DNA from 2 places in the Actinomadura formosensis genome. Region 1 is predicted to be linked to the other one. Evidence: riboswitches for the same ligand, from Rfam matches in the RefSeq annotation. Region 1 holds a riboswitch; the other holds the start of a gene.

Evidence for each region. A riboswitch is a leader RNA that binds a small molecule or an ion and turns the genes downstream of it on or off. The one in region 1 is predicted to bind cobalamin.
Region 2: another riboswitch for cobalamin. It lies ahead of metE (5-methyltetrahydropteroyltriglutamate--homocysteine S-methyltransferase); the one in region 1 lies ahead of ACQP1N_RS32930 (ribonucleoside-diphosphate reductase subunit alpha).

What each region holds. Positions count from the first base shown of each region.
Region 1 covers NZ_CP192011.1:7,011,593-7,019,354, reverse strand. The annotation lists gene ACQP1N_RS32950 (MFS transporter) at 1-900, opposite strand, end outside; gene ACQP1N_RS32945 (copper resistance CopC family protein) at 1,056-1,577, opposite strand; gene ACQP1N_RS32940 (YcnI family copper-binding membrane protein) at 1,574-2,275, opposite strand; gene ACQP1N_RS32935 (MFS transporter) at 2,352-2,990, opposite strand; cobalamin riboswitch at 3,085-3,299, shown strand; gene ACQP1N_RS32930 (ribonucleoside-diphosphate reductase subunit alpha) at 3,387-5,657, shown strand; gene ACQP1N_RS32925 (ribonucleotide-diphosphate reductase subunit beta) at 5,657-6,652, shown strand; gene ACQP1N_RS32920 (hypothetical protein) at 6,707-6,865, shown strand; gene ACQP1N_RS32915 (superoxide dismutase) at 6,953-7,555, shown strand; gene ACQP1N_RS32910 (hypothetical protein) at 7,615-7,762, opposite strand, start outside.
Region 2 covers NZ_CP192011.1:366,740-374,501, reverse strand. The annotation lists gene ACQP1N_RS01730 (TetR/AcrR family transcriptional regulator) at 1-565, shown strand, start outside; gene ACQP1N_RS01725 (TetR/AcrR family transcriptional regulator) at 647-1,249, opposite strand; gene ACQP1N_RS01720 (NAD(P)-dependent oxidoreductase) at 1,344-2,039, shown strand; gene ACQP1N_RS01715 (hypothetical protein) at 2,333-2,530, opposite strand; gene ACQP1N_RS01710 (hypothetical protein) at 2,523-2,819, opposite strand; gene ACQP1N_RS01705 (helix-turn-helix domain-containing protein) at 3,002-4,171, opposite strand; gene ACQP1N_RS01700 (DUF397 domain-containing protein) at 4,334-4,525, shown strand; gene ACQP1N_RS01695 (hypothetical protein) at 4,794-5,237, shown strand; cobalamin riboswitch at 5,283-5,498, shown strand; gene metE (5-methyltetrahydropteroyltriglutamate--homocysteine S-methyltransferase) at 5,603-7,762, shown strand, end outside.

The DNA.
Region 1 (7,762 bases):
CAGCACGCAGGACAGCAGCATCGCGGCGAACGCCACCGCGAACATGATGTTGGCGAGCGACGCGGGGCTGAACGCCGGTGCCCGCAGCAGCCCCAGCGGCAGCACCGGCGCGGGGTGCCGCGCCGAACGCAGCACGAACCACGCCAGCAGCGCCACGGCCGCCGCCAGCGACCCGAGGATCTTCGCCGAACCCCAGCCCCAGTCCGGGCCCCGGACGATGCCGAGGGCGAGGACGGCGATCGCCAGCGTCAGCACGGCCGCGCCGAGCAGATCGGGCCGCTGCGCGTCCCGCCGGGCGGGCGCGCCGGGCAGCAGCCGGGCCCCGGCGATCAGCGCGGCGGCGCCGATGGGCACGTTGATGAGGAAGACCCACCGCCAGTCGAACTCGGTGAGCAGCCCGCCGATGACGGGACCGAGGGCGGCGGCCAGTCCGCTGACGGCCGTCCAGCCGCGCACCGCGGCCATCCGCCGCTCCGGCGGCGCCGCCGCCAGCAGCAGGCCGAGCGAGGACGGGATGAGGGCCGCCGCGCCCGCCGCCTGCACCACCCGCGCCGCCACCAGCCACCACACGCCCGGGGCGAGCGCGCAGCCGACGGACGCGAGCGTGAACACCGCGACGCCGAGCAGGTAGGCGCGTTTGGGGCCGGTGCGGTCGGCCAGCCCGCCGGCCGGCACCAGCAGCGCCGCGAAGATCACCGCGTAGGCGTTGAGGATCCAGGACAGGGACGCCAGCGGTGCGCCGGAGAAGTGGCCGCCGATCTGGGGCAGCGCCACGTTGACGATGAACAGGTCGAGGTTGGACATCGCCACCCCGGCCACGACGATCGCGAAGACCGTCCCGAAGCGTGCCGGCCGTGCCGGCGCGGCGGTATCGGCGGTCCGCGTGTCTGATGGGTTCACGGCTCTCCTCGCAAGTTCGACTGGCGGTGGGTTACGCGAAGGTAGCAATCGTTAGTTGGAAAACACAACCCACTGCTGAAGGGGACATACGTCACAGGCCGGCACGACCGGCGAGCGGTCGCGCCGGCCTGTGACCCCGATGCGCGGTGCGGCGGTCAGCCCTTGGACCGGGAGCGGCGGAGCCAGGTGATTGCGCTGGCTGCTGTGGCGACGGCCAGGGCGAGCAGGCCGATCCATAGCCAGCCCGAGGAGCCGCCCGAATCCTGGGTGGACGTGGTGTTCGTCGGGGACGGTGCCGAGGGGGCGGGCTGGGCGGCGGCCCGTGACCCGCTCACGGTGAAGGTGTAGGTGCCCTCGACCGGGTGACCGTCGGAGGCGACGACGCGCCAGCCCACCGTGTACTCGCCGTTCGGCAGCGTGCCGTGGATCGGCTGGGTGACCTTGTTGTCCACCGCACGGGCCGCCCCCGCCTGGCGCTGCGCGCCCGACGCGTCCGTTACCACCACGCGCGGCAGCCGCACCGGGTCGGCGTAGGTCAGGACGATCTCGGACGGTGCCTTGACCGTCGCGTCCTTCGCCGGGCTCGCCGACGTCAGCGTGGTGTGGGCGGACGCCGGGGCCGCGGTCAGCGCCAGGGCCGTTCCCATGGTCACGAAGATGACCGCGAGGCGCCTCATGACCGGCTCCGTGCGCGGGTCAGGCCGTAGCCGCCCACGCCGATGCCGATCACACCGGCCGCGATGCCGATGCCGCCGAGCAGCCGGGCCGTCCCGTCATCGGGCGCCGCCTCGGCGGCGGGCTTCACGTTCGCGGTCAGGCCGGCCGTCTGCGCGTCGCCCTTCGGCAGGAGCCTGAGCGACGGGGCCGGGTGCTCCGGTTCGGCGGCGCCGTCCGCCGGGGCCTCCTCCCACTTGACGACCTCGCCGTTCGAGTACGTCTGGTCGGCCTTGAACATCATCTGGTCGGTGTCGGCCGGGAGCGGGCCCATCGACACGTCGAACTCCTGGAACTGGCCCGGTTCGATCTTGCCGCCGGTCCAGGTGATCGTGGTGATGGCCTCGGTGAGTTCGCCGCCGTGGGCCTTCATCGGCTCCGGCAGCTTCGACTTCTCCACCTTCGCCGTCCAGCCGGGCAGGGGACGCACCGACACCGACGCCAGCGGATGCTCGACCGGCAGGTGTATCACGAGCTTGGTCGTGGACGCGTTGCCGTGCTCGTTCGGCACCCGGAACGCCACCTTGGTGTACGAGCCCTGCTCGGCGGTCTTCGGGTTGGCGGTGACGTGGGCGGACGCGGCCGTGGCGAGGCCGAGCACGGACGCGGCGGACAGGGCCGCGAGGGCGCCGAGGCGGCGCGCATGCGGGACGAAAGGCATGGCGGAACTCCGTTCGAGTCGTACGGGAAGAGCCGGATGGCCGGGGATCGGCGTCCGGTGACGTACGGCGCCCGCTTCAGCGGTGTGCGAGCGCCCCCGAACGCGCGGGGGGACCCCGCCGGACGACCTGATGCCGCAGCACGCGGCCGGCGGCCGGGACGGCGTCCGCCGCCGGGACCACCGCGACCGGCCGCGGGGGGTTCGCCGCCTCGATGGCGAGCAGGGCGAGCAGCAGCCGGACCGGGCGGTCGGCGACGGCGGCGACCCGGCGGGCCAGCGTCCACGCGGCCCGCTCGCCGCGCCGCAGCCACCACGCCGCGACCAGCGCGGCCACGCAGTGCGCGAGCGTCATCCCGAGGCTGTCGCCGCCGTGCGCGGCCGGCGCCGCCACGGTGTCCGCGCCGTGCGCCATGGCCGCGTGCATGGCGGGAGTGTGGTGGGTCGCCTGGGCGGCCGAGTGCGTGAACAGCGTGTGCAGCGCGAACTGCCCGCCGAGGAGCCCGCCGAGGATCGTCGCCAGTGAGCGTTCATGGCCCGCCAGCAGCAGCGTCACGCCCAGCACCGCGCCGAATCCCGTCGCCGCCGCCCACCCCGGCACCGCGGCGCCACCCGCGAGGACGTGCCCGAGAACGGTCAGGGTGATGCACACGGTGGCGAACACCACCGCGCGTGCGGTCCGGAACGGCGGGGGATGGACGGGCATGACGGTGACCATCGTCCCAGCACCTGCGGCGGCCGTGCAGGCGACCCTAAGTTCCGCGTGACACGCCCAACATCTTGGGGTTGCGCAAAGATCGTCAACTACATGTAGGGTTCAATCCCGTGCTGGTTCGCCCCCGTCGTTCGCGGCGGGGGCGTCGCAAGAGGGAACCCGGTGCGAGTCCGGGACTGCCCCGCAGCGGTGAGCGGGAACGACCGCCGTCATCACGCACTGGGCCGCGCGGCCCGGGAAGCGACGGCCAGTAGGACGCCTTTCGAGGCGGCGCCCGCGAGTCCGAAGACCTGCCAGCCCGACACGTCCAGGTCTCGCGGGTGGACCGGGGGCGGAGCGCGGCGTGCCGCCGTGTCCCGTTCGCATGCCTCCGCGAGGCGCTTGCGAGGGGAGATGCACGTGACACAGGCTCTGGCCGCGCCGCCGGCGGCGGAGATCGCCGCCGAGGTCGAGGCGGCCTGCGACGGGGTACCGGACGTCGAGGCGGGACGGGTGCTGGCCGCCGTCCGGTCCGGGGACGGGCTGGACGTGGCGGCGCTGCGGGACCTCGCGATCGGCGAGGCCGCCGCGCTGGTGCCCGCCGAACCCGGATACTCCAGGGTCGCCGCGCGGCTGCTCGGCCGCCGGATCCGGGACGAGGCGGCGTCCGCCGGCGTCACGGCGTTCGCCGAGTCGATCGCCGCCGCGCACCGGGAGGGCCTGCTGGCGGACGCCCCGGCCGCGTTCGCCGCCGCCAACGCGCCCGCCCTCGACGCCCTCATCGACGAGTCCGCCGACGACCGTTTCGAGTACTTCGGGCTCCGCACCCTCTACGACCGGTATCTGCTGCGGCATCCGCGGTCGCGGCTCGTCCTGGAGCGGCCCCAGCACTTCCTGCTGCGGGTGGCGTGCGGGCTGGCCGACGGTGTCGAGGAGGCGGCCGAGCTGTACGGGCTGCTCAGCACGCTGTCGTATCTGCCGAGTTCGCCGACGCTGTTCAACTCGGCGGCGCGCCGCCCGCAGCTGTCGTCCTGCTTCCTGCTCGACTCGCCGCGCGACGAGCTGGAGTCGATCTACGAGCGGTACGGGCAGGTCGCGCGGCTCAGCAAGTACGCGGGCGGCATCGGGATCTCCTGGACGAAGGTCCGCTCGCGCGGCTCGCTGATCCGCGGCACCAACGGGCATTCGAACGGGATCGTCCCGTGGCTGCGCACGCTGGACGCGTCCGTCGCGGCCGTCAACCAGGGCGGGCGCCGCAAGGGCGCGGCCTGCGTGTACCTGGAGCCGTGGCACGCCGACATCGAGGAGTTCCTCGAACTGCGCGACAACACCGGCGAGGACGCGCGCCGCACCCACAACCTGAACCTCGCCAACTGGATCCCGGACGAGTTCATGCGCCGCGTCGAGGCCGACGCGACGTGGTCGCTGTTCGACCCGCAAGAGGTCCCCGAGCTGGCGGACCTGTGGGGCGAGGCGTTCGACGAGGCGTACCGGGCGGCCGAGCGGGACGGACGGTTCGTCCGGCAGCTCCCGGCCCGCAAGCTGTACGGGCGCATGATGCGGACGCTCGCCGAAACGGGCAACGGCTGGATGACGTTCAAGGACGCCGCCAACCGCGCCTGCAACCAGACCGCCGAGCCGGGCCAGACCGTGCACCTGTCGAACCTGTGCACGGAGATCCTTGAGGTGACGAGCGATGGCGAGGCGGCCGTCTGCAACCTCGGATCGGTGAATCTGGCCGCGCACGTCACTTCCGCTGGGGTCGACTGGGAGCGGCTTCGTTCCACGGTCCGCACGGCCGTCCGGTTCTTGGACCGCACCATCGACAGGGGCTTCTACCCCACGCCGGAGGCGGAGAAGGCAAACCGCAAGTGGCGGCCGGTCGGCCTGGGCGTGATGGGGCTCGCGGACGTCTTCTTCACGCTCCGCCTGCCGTTCGACTCGGACGAGGCCCGCGCCCTGTCCACCCGCATCGCCGAGGAGATCGCGCTGGCCGCCTACCACGCGTCCGCCGACCTGGCCGCTCTCCACGGCCCGCTGCCCGCCTACGGCATGACGCGCACGGCCCGCGGCCGGCTCCACGTGGACCACTTCCCGGACGCGGCCCCGGCCCGTCCCCGCGAATGGGCCGCGCTCCGCGCACGCGTCGCCGAGGTCGGGCTCCGCAACTCGCTGCTGATCGCGATCGCGCCGACCGCCACGATCGCGTCCATCGCGGGCTGCTGCGAGTGCATCGAGCCGCAGGTGTCCAACCTGTTCAAGCGCGAGACGCTGTCCGGCGAGTTCCTGCAGATCAACGGCTACCTCGTGGACGACCTGAAGTCGCTCGGGCTGTGGACGCCGGCGGTCCGGGAGGCGATCAAGAGGGCGAACGGCTCCGTCCAGGGCCTGGTCGACCTGCCGGAGGAGATGCGGTCCCTGTACCGGACGGCCTGGGAACTGCCGCAGAAGGCGCTGATCGACCTCGCCGCCGCCCGCACCCCCTACATCGACCAGGCGCACTCGCTGAACCTGTTCATGGAGACGCCGACGATCGGCAAGCTCTCCTCGATGTACGCCTACGCGTGGCGGAGCGGGCTGAAGACCACCTACTACCTGCGTTCCCGCCCGGCGACGCGGATCGCCCAGACGACCGTCGCCGCGGCCGTCTGCTCCCTGGAGAACCCCGAGACCTGCGAGGCCTGCCAGTAATGCTGCTCGATCCCGGCATGGACCTGACCCTCCGGCCCATGCGCTACCCCGACTTCTACGAGCGGTACCGGGCCGCGATCCGCAACACCTGGACGGTGGAGGAGGTGGACCTCGCGTCCGACCTCCCGGACCTCGCCCGGCTCACGCCCGCCGAACTGCACCTCGTCAACCGGCTCGTCGCGTTCTTCGCCACCGGCGACTCGATCGTGGCGAACAACCTGGTGCTGAACCTCTACAAGCACGTGAACGCCCCGGAGGCCCGGCTCTACCTGTCGCGGCAGCTATACGAGGAGGCCGTACACGTACAGTTCTATCTCACCCTCCTGGACACCTACCTGCCCGACCACGACGAGCGTGCGCGGGCGTTCGCGGCGATCGAGCACATCCCGTCCATCCGGGCCAAGGCGGAGTTCTGCTTCCGCTGGATCGACTCGCTCGGTTCCCTGGACGAACTCCGCACCGCCGCCGACCGCCGGGTGTTCCTGCTCAACCTGATCTGCTTCGCGGCCTGCATCGAGGGCCTGTTCTTCTACGGCGCCTTCGCGTACGTGTACTGGCTGCGGTCGCGCGGGCTGCTGAACGGGCTGGCGTCCGGGACGAACTGGGTCTTCCGCGACGAGAGCATGCACATGGAGTTCGCGTTCTCCGTGGTCGACACCGTCCGGGCCGAGGAGCCGGAGCTGTTCGACGCCGGGCTGACGGCCCAGGTCACCACGATGCTGGAGGAGGCCGTCCAGGCGGAACTGGCGTTCGCCCGCGACCTGTGCGGGGACGGGCTGCCCGGCATGAGCGCCGGCGACATGCGCGCCTACCTCGAATACGTCGCGGACCAGCGGCTCGTCCGGCTCGGTCTCCCGGCCCGCTACGGCACCGCGAACCCGTTCGCGTTCATGGAGTTGCAGGACGTCCAGGAGCTGTCCAACTTCTTCGAGCGGCGGGTTTCGGCCTACCAGATCGGCATCGAGGGCAGCGTCACCCTGGACGAGGCGTTCTGAACCTCCCAAACCGGGCACTTGTTGAACGGAGAGGCTAGGCCGAGGAGGACGAGCATGCCTTCTGTCGTCGACCGGATCAGGAAATACGCCCGGAGCTCACAGGGCCGCAGGATGCGGGGGAAGGCCGAGCGCTACGCCCGGGATCCGCGCACGCAGACCAAGGTGCGCGGCCTGCTGTCCCGGCTGCGTGGCGGTGGCGGCCGCCACCACTGAACCCGGCAATCAGGGCCCGCCCCCCGGGGCGGGCCCTTCTTCTTGCATGCTGGACGTAACTGCAACTCATTTGCAATAGTGGTCCGCATGGCCGACTACACGCTTCCCGACCTGCCCTACGACTACGCCGCGCTGGAACCGGCGATCACCGGCGAGATCCTTGAGCTGCACCACGCCAAGCACCACGCCGCCTACGTCAAGGGCGCCAACGACACGCTGGAGAAGCTCGCCGAAGCACGCGGCAAGGAGCAGTACGGCGGGCTGGTCGGCCTGGAGAAGACCTTCGCGTTCAACCTCTCCGGCCACGTCCTGCACTCGATCTTCTGGGACAACCTGTCGCCGGACGGCGGCGACCGCCCCGACGGGGAACTGGCCTCGGCCATCGCCGAGCACTTCGGGACGTTCGAGGCGTTCCAGAAGCAGCTCACGACGGCGACGTCCACCGTGCAGGGCTCCGGCTGGGGCGTGCTCGCGTGGGAGCCGCTGGGCCGCCGCCTCGTCGTCCAGCAGGTCTACGACCACCACGGCAACGTCGGCATGAACACCACGCCGCTGCTGGTCTTCGACGCCTGGGAGCACGCGTACTACCTGCAATACCGCAACGTCCGCCCGGACTACGTCGAGAAGCTCTGGTCGCTGGTGAACTGGGCGGACGTGCAGGCCCGCTTCGACGCGGCCCGCGCGTCCTGAGACGGCGGCGCCCACGCGGCGCCGCGCAGGGGGCGGCGTTCACCTGGCCGGGATCGTGCTCAGAACCTTTCCTCGCGGCCTGGTGAACGCCGCTTCTCATTCTCGACCGACACTTCCGCACCGTTCTGGCGGAACCATTGCTCCAGCCGGGCGCCGTCGAGTTCGATTGTCTCCGTGGAGGTCGTGAGCACAATCGAACCGACCACG
Region 2 (7,762 bases), 650 kb from region 1:
CATCCTGGACGCGGCCCGGGAGCTGTTCACCACCCGCGGCTACGCGGCCACGACGATGAGCGACATCGCCGAGCGCGCCGGTGTCGCCCTGGACACCGTCTACGCCGCGGTCGGCCGCAAACCCGCGGTCTTCCTGGAGCTGGTAGAGACCGCTTTGTCCGGCACCGACCAGGTCGTTCCCGCGCGGCAGCGCGAATACGTGCGCGCCATCCGCGCCGAACCCGACGCAAGGCACAAGCTGGAGATCTACGCACGCGCGATCGGCGACATCCACGGCAGGCTGGCCCCGCTGCTGCGCGTCGCCCAGACGGCGACCCACCCGGAGGTGCGCGAGGTCTGGCAGAACATCGCCCGGCGCCGCGCCGCCAACATGCGTGAACTGGCCCAGGAACTCGCCGCCACCGGGCAGCTCCGTCCCGAACTCGGCTTGGACGAGATCGCCGACATCATCTGGGCGACCAACTCCCCGGAGTTCCACTGCCTCCTCGTCGAGGACCGAGGCTGGTCACCGGAGCGATTCACCACCTGGCTGGCCGACACCTGGCACCGTCTGCTCCTCGCCTGACGCACCCTGAGGCCGGTCCCGGTACCAAGCGACCACCCCGCCCATCGGCCTGCGCGGGACCGCCGGTGATCAGGGCCTCTGTCAGCGCAGCAGTGCGGTGACGAGGGTGTGCTTGAGCCAGGTTTCGTAGTCCTCGTGGGACCAGCCGGCATCCCCCACGAGGCTGTCGTGGACGCCCCCGCTCATCAGGGCGACGGCGATGTCGGCGGCCCGGGGATCGACGCGGGAGCCGGTGGCGCGGATGCGCTCGACCACCATGTCGACGCCGAGCCGGTTGCGGCGGGCCACCTCCGCCTGGGTGGCCGCGATGTCCGGATCGACGGCGGCGCCCGAACTCAGGATCGTGACGATGTCGCCGCAGCGTTCCCTGACCTGGCGGGCCGCCCGCGCCAGCAGGCCGAGCAGTTCGACGGGGTCGCTCATTGCCTCCGACTCGGCGACCAGGTCCGGGATGCCCGCTTCGTCGTCCAGCAGGTCGACCAGCCCGGCGAGCACACCCGCCTTGGAACTGAAGTGGGCGTAGATGGTCTGCGGCGAGACACCCGCTTGTTTGGCGATGAGACGGATCGGGGTGCGCGCGTAGCCGTGCTCGGCGAAGAGCTCGCGCGCCGCGGTGAGGATCGTGCGCAGCGTCAGCGCCTCTCGCCGATCCCTCAACCGGACGACGCCTGGCAGGTCCCCCATGTAAGCTCCTACTTAGAACGTTGTTCCAACTACTGGATCGATGTACTAATTTACCAGTGATCAGGCACTGACCAGCGAGATCAAGGAGAAGCCAGTGAAACTCGTCATCTTCGGGGCGAACGGCCCGACGGGACGCCTGGCGACCGAAATGGCGATCGCCGAAGGCCACACCGTGACCGCCGTGACCCGCCGGCCCGAGGCGTTCCCGCTGAGCTCCGCGGGGCTGACGGTGGCCGGAGCGGACGTGCTGGACGCCCAGGCGGTGGGCCAGGTGGTGGCCGGACACGACGCGGTCATCTCGACGCTCGGCGTCCCGTACACCAAGGAGCCGGTCACGGTCTACTCACAAGGCGCGGCCAATATCACCGCCGCGATGATCGACTACGGCCTGCGCCGCCTGGTCTGCGTGACCTCCATGGGAGTCTCCGGGCAGGCCGCGCCGGGCGACGGCCTCATCTTCCGCAAGCTGATCGCCCCCGTGCTTCTCGCCATGGGACGCACCATCTACGAGGACATGCGCCGGATGGAGGACATCGTGCGCGACAGCGACCTCGACTGGACGATCGTCCGCCCGGCGGGACTCTTCGATGCCACCACGGTCACGACCTACCGCGCCGCACCGGAGCGCCTTTCCGGCAAGTTCACTTCGCGCGCCGATCTCGCCGACACGCTGTTGCGCGAGGCCACCGAAAACCGGAACATCCGTCGCTGCATCGACGTGGTCACCACCGAAGGCGTCCCCAGCTACATGCGCGTCTTCCTGAAAGAAGCCCTCCACATCGGCGACTGAGCAGAACCGATACGGGACCGGGGCGCGGCAACCAGGAACCCACTGACGTGGCGTGCTGGTGTACGCGATCGACGGCACCACAACGACCGTGCCCGACAGCCCCGCGATGCCTGGCCCCGTCTCTCTGCTACGGGGGCGAAGCAGAGAGACGGGGCCAGGCGGTGACGAGCAGCGGCCCGTTTCCCCAGCCGGAGCCGGCCGTCACCACCGGGAGCGAGGGACAATCCCCGAGCCCCACCCCACGGGATTCGTCCCTCTCGTGACCTACCGGGTGCCGGGGACGGCCGGCACGCTCATCGCCGGGAGGCGGCGGGGAGGAACTTGCGCTGAGGCCACGGCCAGGCCGCGGGGTTCTCGATCGCCGTCCGCAGTTCACGAGGATTGGCCGCCTCCACCAGCCGGACGCCGTCCGGTGAGGGGACCAGCGCCCACCATGCCCCGGTAGCGCGCCCGTACCAGGTGACCACTACGGGAGCGGTGCGCTCACCCATCGGCCTGCGCGGCGAGTTTGCCTTTCACCGCCACCACCACGTCGTGCAGGTGCGCGTCGTCGGCCGGAGCGATCGCACCGCCGCCGGGGAAGGCGAACCACAGTTCGCCGCCGCAGATCGCTCGCGGGTCACAGCGCACCAGCACCGGCGACCCGAACGCGGCCGGAACCGCCAGCAGCGGGTCCGACTCGGCCACCTCCACCGCGTACCCGTGCGACTTGAGCGCCTGCGCCAGTGCCCAGACCCGTAACCGCCGCGCCTCCGCCACCTCGGTTGGCTCCGCCGCCATGAACAGTCCTTCCGTCGAGTAGGGGGATGGACTGAGCAGCACGCGGCACCGCCGAGACTGAACTCTGCCGATCCGGATTGATCGGCGATGCTGTTGCACGTCCAAGGAACGGACGCTATTCATCCAGTTCAGCAACGCCAATGGCACTCTGAGCTTGACAGCTTGGGAAGTGCCACGCAGCGTCAGACCGGTAGGTGCATGAAGTCCGCGAATTCCCGCATATCAGGCGTCAGGGTTCGTCGCCGAGAAACGATCTGCCGGAAAATGTCCCGCGCATAGCGCTGGTTGGCCGTCCATTCGGGCACGTCATGGCGAACGTTCTGGAGCAGGTCGAACGCCTCCGCATGTTCCCGAAGCTGCACGCGTGCCTTGGCGACGTCGAGCAGATGCCGGCTCCGGTTGTTCGATGTGGGGCGCATGTCGCGAACCGGGATGTTCTGCGACATGGCGAGGACCTTGTCCGGCCGATCTTCCACCATGGCGTTCTCCGTCCGCTTCATGGCGACAGTGAGCGGCCCGAAGGCCCGGAGGAAGTCGCCGGGAGGCGAGTACTCACGCCCCATCGCGACGGCGGCGGTTCGTGCCAGCCGGATCGCATCCTCCGCATCACCGGGTCGGTTGTTGCGCACCGCCGCAGCCGAGAGCCGGACCAGCAGCCAGCCCCACGCGGAGAGTTCCGCCATGGTCGCGCGGGACATCCGAGGCTCCACATCGTCCGCCCACTCGGCCGCAAGCGCCCGCGTTTCGGTGAAGCGTCCCTGTCTGATCAGCAGCCAGGCGAGCGTGTTCACGGTGGCCGCGGCGTCCAGCCGATCGGACGCGTCATCGAGTGCCCGGCGCAGCGCCAGGTCAGCGGCGTCGAACTGCCGAGTCTGCGCCAGCAGCCAACCGGTGTGCTGCAGCAGGCGCGCCCGGACCTGGCGCCCTTCCGCGCCCAGCGCCTCGGCGTCCCGCAGAAGTGGCGGGAGCAGGACGGCGAGGTCCGGGTAACGGTCTGAGGAGAAGAGCGGCATCGCGGACGCCAGGGACCGTGCAACGCCTTCTACTGTGGGTTCCTCGGCCACTTCGTCTCTCGGGCGCCCATGCAGCGCCTCCCGGACGGCACTCCACTGCTCTGTATCGACGCCCGTCACCTCGTCGGATGCGGAGCCCCCGATCAACTCGGACGTCGGGATCTTGAGAGCGGCAGCGAACTTGCGCAGGGTCTCCAGCCGGGTGTCCTGCCGTTCGCCTTGTTCGAGCTTGCGGATCAGGGACAGGGAGACTCCGGCAAGATCCGAGAGTTCCCGCCGGGTGATCCCGCGCCGCTTACGCCACTCCTGTAAGCGTCGCCCAACGCTCCGAGTGCTCATGTTTCCAGGCTATGCACCGCGACCTCGTACGAGCAGGGCATCAATGAGATTAGCGGAGCACCGCCAGACGCGACCCAATCTGTTAGCAGTAAGGTACGACTCGATTAGGGACATAGCCGACCTATCTCGGATCCCTCTGGGGGCCGAATTGGAGGAGTACGCATGACCCAGTGGCGCAAATCGAAGCGCAGCGGCGGGGGCGCGCAGTCCAATTGTGTGGAGGTGGCGAGCCTCTCCGGTCACATCGGCATGCGCGACAGCAAGGACCCGGACGGCCCCCGCATCACGCTCCCGGCCGAGCAATTCCGCCGGCTGGCCGCCGCCATCAAGCACGGAGCCCATGACGTGGCCTAGCAAGGCCGCCCTCCGGCAGGCATGAAGAGCCTCCGTCCGCCAGTCGCGGACGGAGGCTCTCCCGTCTTCACTCACTCCGTGCGCCGGACCGGTTCGAGGAGATCGGGGTGGAAGGTCGCCCGCCCCTTGCCTGCGCGTCCGTCCCCTTGACGGGGAGAAGGCCGCCGTCATGCTTGAGGTGGCCACCGATGACCGCCGGGGTACGCAAGTTCGACCCTTGTCCGAAGGACACGCCTTGCCACGTATTGCCATATCCGGTCACCGAGGATTGCCGAGTGAGACAGAGCGGCTCGTAGACCAGGCCATACGCGGGCTGCTCGCCTCCACCGAGGGGGAGATCACAGGGTTGTCCTGCCTGGCGGACGGCGCCGACCAGGTGTTCGCCCGCGCCGTCCTGGACCATGGCGGGGCCGTCGAGGTCATCGTTCCCGCGCGGCAGTACAGGGACGGGCTTCCCGAAGCGGTGCGTGCGGAGTACGACCGCATCGCCTCCAAGGCGAGGGATGTCCATCGGCTTGACTTCACGAAGTCCGAGTCCAGGGCCTACATGGCGGCCAGCGTCTACATGCTCGACCGCGCGGACGAACTGTGGGCCGTGTGGGACGGGAAGCCCGCGCGCGGCTACGGGGGCACCGCCGATGTCGTCGCCTGCGCCCGGGAACGCCGCATCCCCGTCCGCGTGATCTGGCCGGACGGCGCGCAGCGCGGCTGAACCCGGGGGCGCGGCTCTCATCGCGGCCCTGATCGTCCGCCGTCGGTAGACTCGGGGTGCGGATGGTTCGTCCGTGCCCGGACGGGTGCGGACGTCGTAAGAGGGAACCCGGTGCGAGTCCGGGACTGCCCCGCAGCGGTGAGCGGGAACGACCGCCGTCATCACGCACTGGGCCGTACGGCCTGGGAAGCGACGGCCAGTAGGACGCCTTTCGAGGCGGCGCCCGCGAGTCCGAAGACCTGCCTCCGCCCGCGCGCCGGCCGGCGCGCGGTGGTCCGCGGTCTCGTGGGACGGCCTGCGACACGGCTTCGTCATGCCGTGCGCCCTCCCGCGGGTCCGCCCGTGGCACAGCGAGGGAAGCCGCCATGCACACGACGATCCTCGGATATCCCCGTATCGGGGCGCACCGGGAGTTGAAGTTCGCCACCGAGGACTACTGGGCGGGACGCGTCGACGCCGACGCCCTCACCGAGACCGGCGCCGACCTGCGCGCCGAGGTCTGGACGGGCCTGCGCGACGCCGGGCTCGACGCGATCCCGTCGAACACGTTCTCGTTCTACGACCAGATGCTCGACATGAGCGTGCTGCTCGACGCCGTCCCCGACCGGTACCGGCACCTGATGGGGTTCGACCGGTACTTCGCGATGGCGCGCGGGGTCCAGGACGTCCCGCCGCTTGAGATGACCAAATGGTTCGACACCAACTACCACTACATCGTCCCCGAGCTGGGGCCGGACACCCGGTTCCGGCTGGCGTACGGGGCGGCGGCCAAACCGCTCGCCGAGTACCGGGAGGCGAAGGCGCTCGGCATCGACACGCGTCCCGTGCTCGTGGGGCCGCTCACGTATCTGCTGCTGGCCAAGCCGGCGGTGGAGGGGTTCCGTCCGCTCGACCTGCTGGACGGCCTGGTCGACGTCTACGCCGAGGTGCTGGAGCGCCTGGCCGGGTCGGGCGCGCAGTGGGTGCAGTTGGACGAGCCGGTCCTCGCCGCCGACCGGAGCGAGGAGGAGATCGACGCGCTGGCCCGCGCCTACGCGCGCCTCGGGCAGCTCACCAGCAGGCCGCACCTGATGGTCGCCACCTACTTCGGCACGGTCGGTGCGGACGCGTTGCGGGTTCTGGCCCGCAGCCGGGTCGAGGCCGTCGGCCTGGACTTCGTCGCCGGGCCCGGCAACGTCGACGTACTCGCGTCCGTGGGCGGGCTGCCGCGCAAGACGCTCGTGGCGGGCGTGGTCGATGGGCGCAACGTATGGCGCACCGACTCGGGCAGGGCGCTGTCCACCTGCGCCTCCGTGCTGGGTCTCGTCGATCAGCTCGTGGTGGGCACGTCCTGCTCGCTGATGCACGTCCCGATCGACCTGGACGCCGAGACGGCCCTCGACCCGGGCGTCCGGGGGCGGCTCGCGTTCGCCCGGCAGAAGGTCGCCGAGGTCGTCGCGCTCGGACGGGCGCTGCGCGAGGACGTTCCCGTCCCGCAAAGCGCGCCCCTCCCCGAGGCGGGCACGGACCGGGCGGTCCGCGAACGGCTCGGAAGCATCGGCGACACGCGCCGCGGCGACCGCGCCGTCCGGTTCGCCGCGCAGCGGGAGGCGCTCGGCCTGCCGGACCTGGCGACGACCACGATCGGCTCGTTCCCGCAGACCCCCGAGATCCGCGGGGTCCGCGCCGACCGCCGGGCCGGGCGCATCACCGGCGACGCGTACGTCAGGGCCATGAAGGACGAGATCGCCCGCGTGATCGCGCTCCAGGAGGAACTCGGCCTGGACGTCCTCGTCCACGGCGAGCCGGAACGCAACGACATGGTGCAGTACTTCGCCGAGCAGCTCGACGGGTACGCGGCGACCGAGCACGGGTGGGTGCAGTCGTACGGGTCGCGGTACGTCCGCCCGCCGATCCTGCACAGCGACGTCGCGCGGCCCCGTCCGATGACGGTGGAGTGGGCCACGTACGCGCAGTCGCTGACGAGCAGGCCGGTCAAGGGGATGCTGACCGGGCCGGTGACGATGCTGGCCTGGTCGTTCGTCCGGGACGACCAGCCGCTCGCCGAGACCGCCCGGCAGGTCGCCCTCGCCCTCCGCGACGAGATCGCCGACCTGGAGGCCGCCGGGATCCGCGTCATCCAGGTGGACGAGCCGGCGCTGCGCGAGCTGCTGCCGCTCCGGGAGGCCGACCGGCCCGCCTACCTCGACTGGGCGATCGGCGCGTTCCGGCTGGCCACCTCCGGGGTCGGGGACGCCACGCAGATCCACACCCACATGTGCTACTCGGAGTTCGGCGAGATCATCGGCGCGATCGGGGCGCTGGACGCGGACGTGACCAGCGTGGAGGCGGCCCGCTCGCACATGGAGCTCGTCGGTGACCTGCGCGCCGCCGGCTACGGGAACGGCATCGGCCCCGGCGTGTACGACATCCACTCGCCGCGCGTGCCCGCCGCCGAGGAGATCGAGGAGAATCTGCGCCGCGCGCTGCGGGCCGTCGAACCGGGCCGGCTGTGGGTCAACCCCGACTGCGGGCTGAAGACCCGC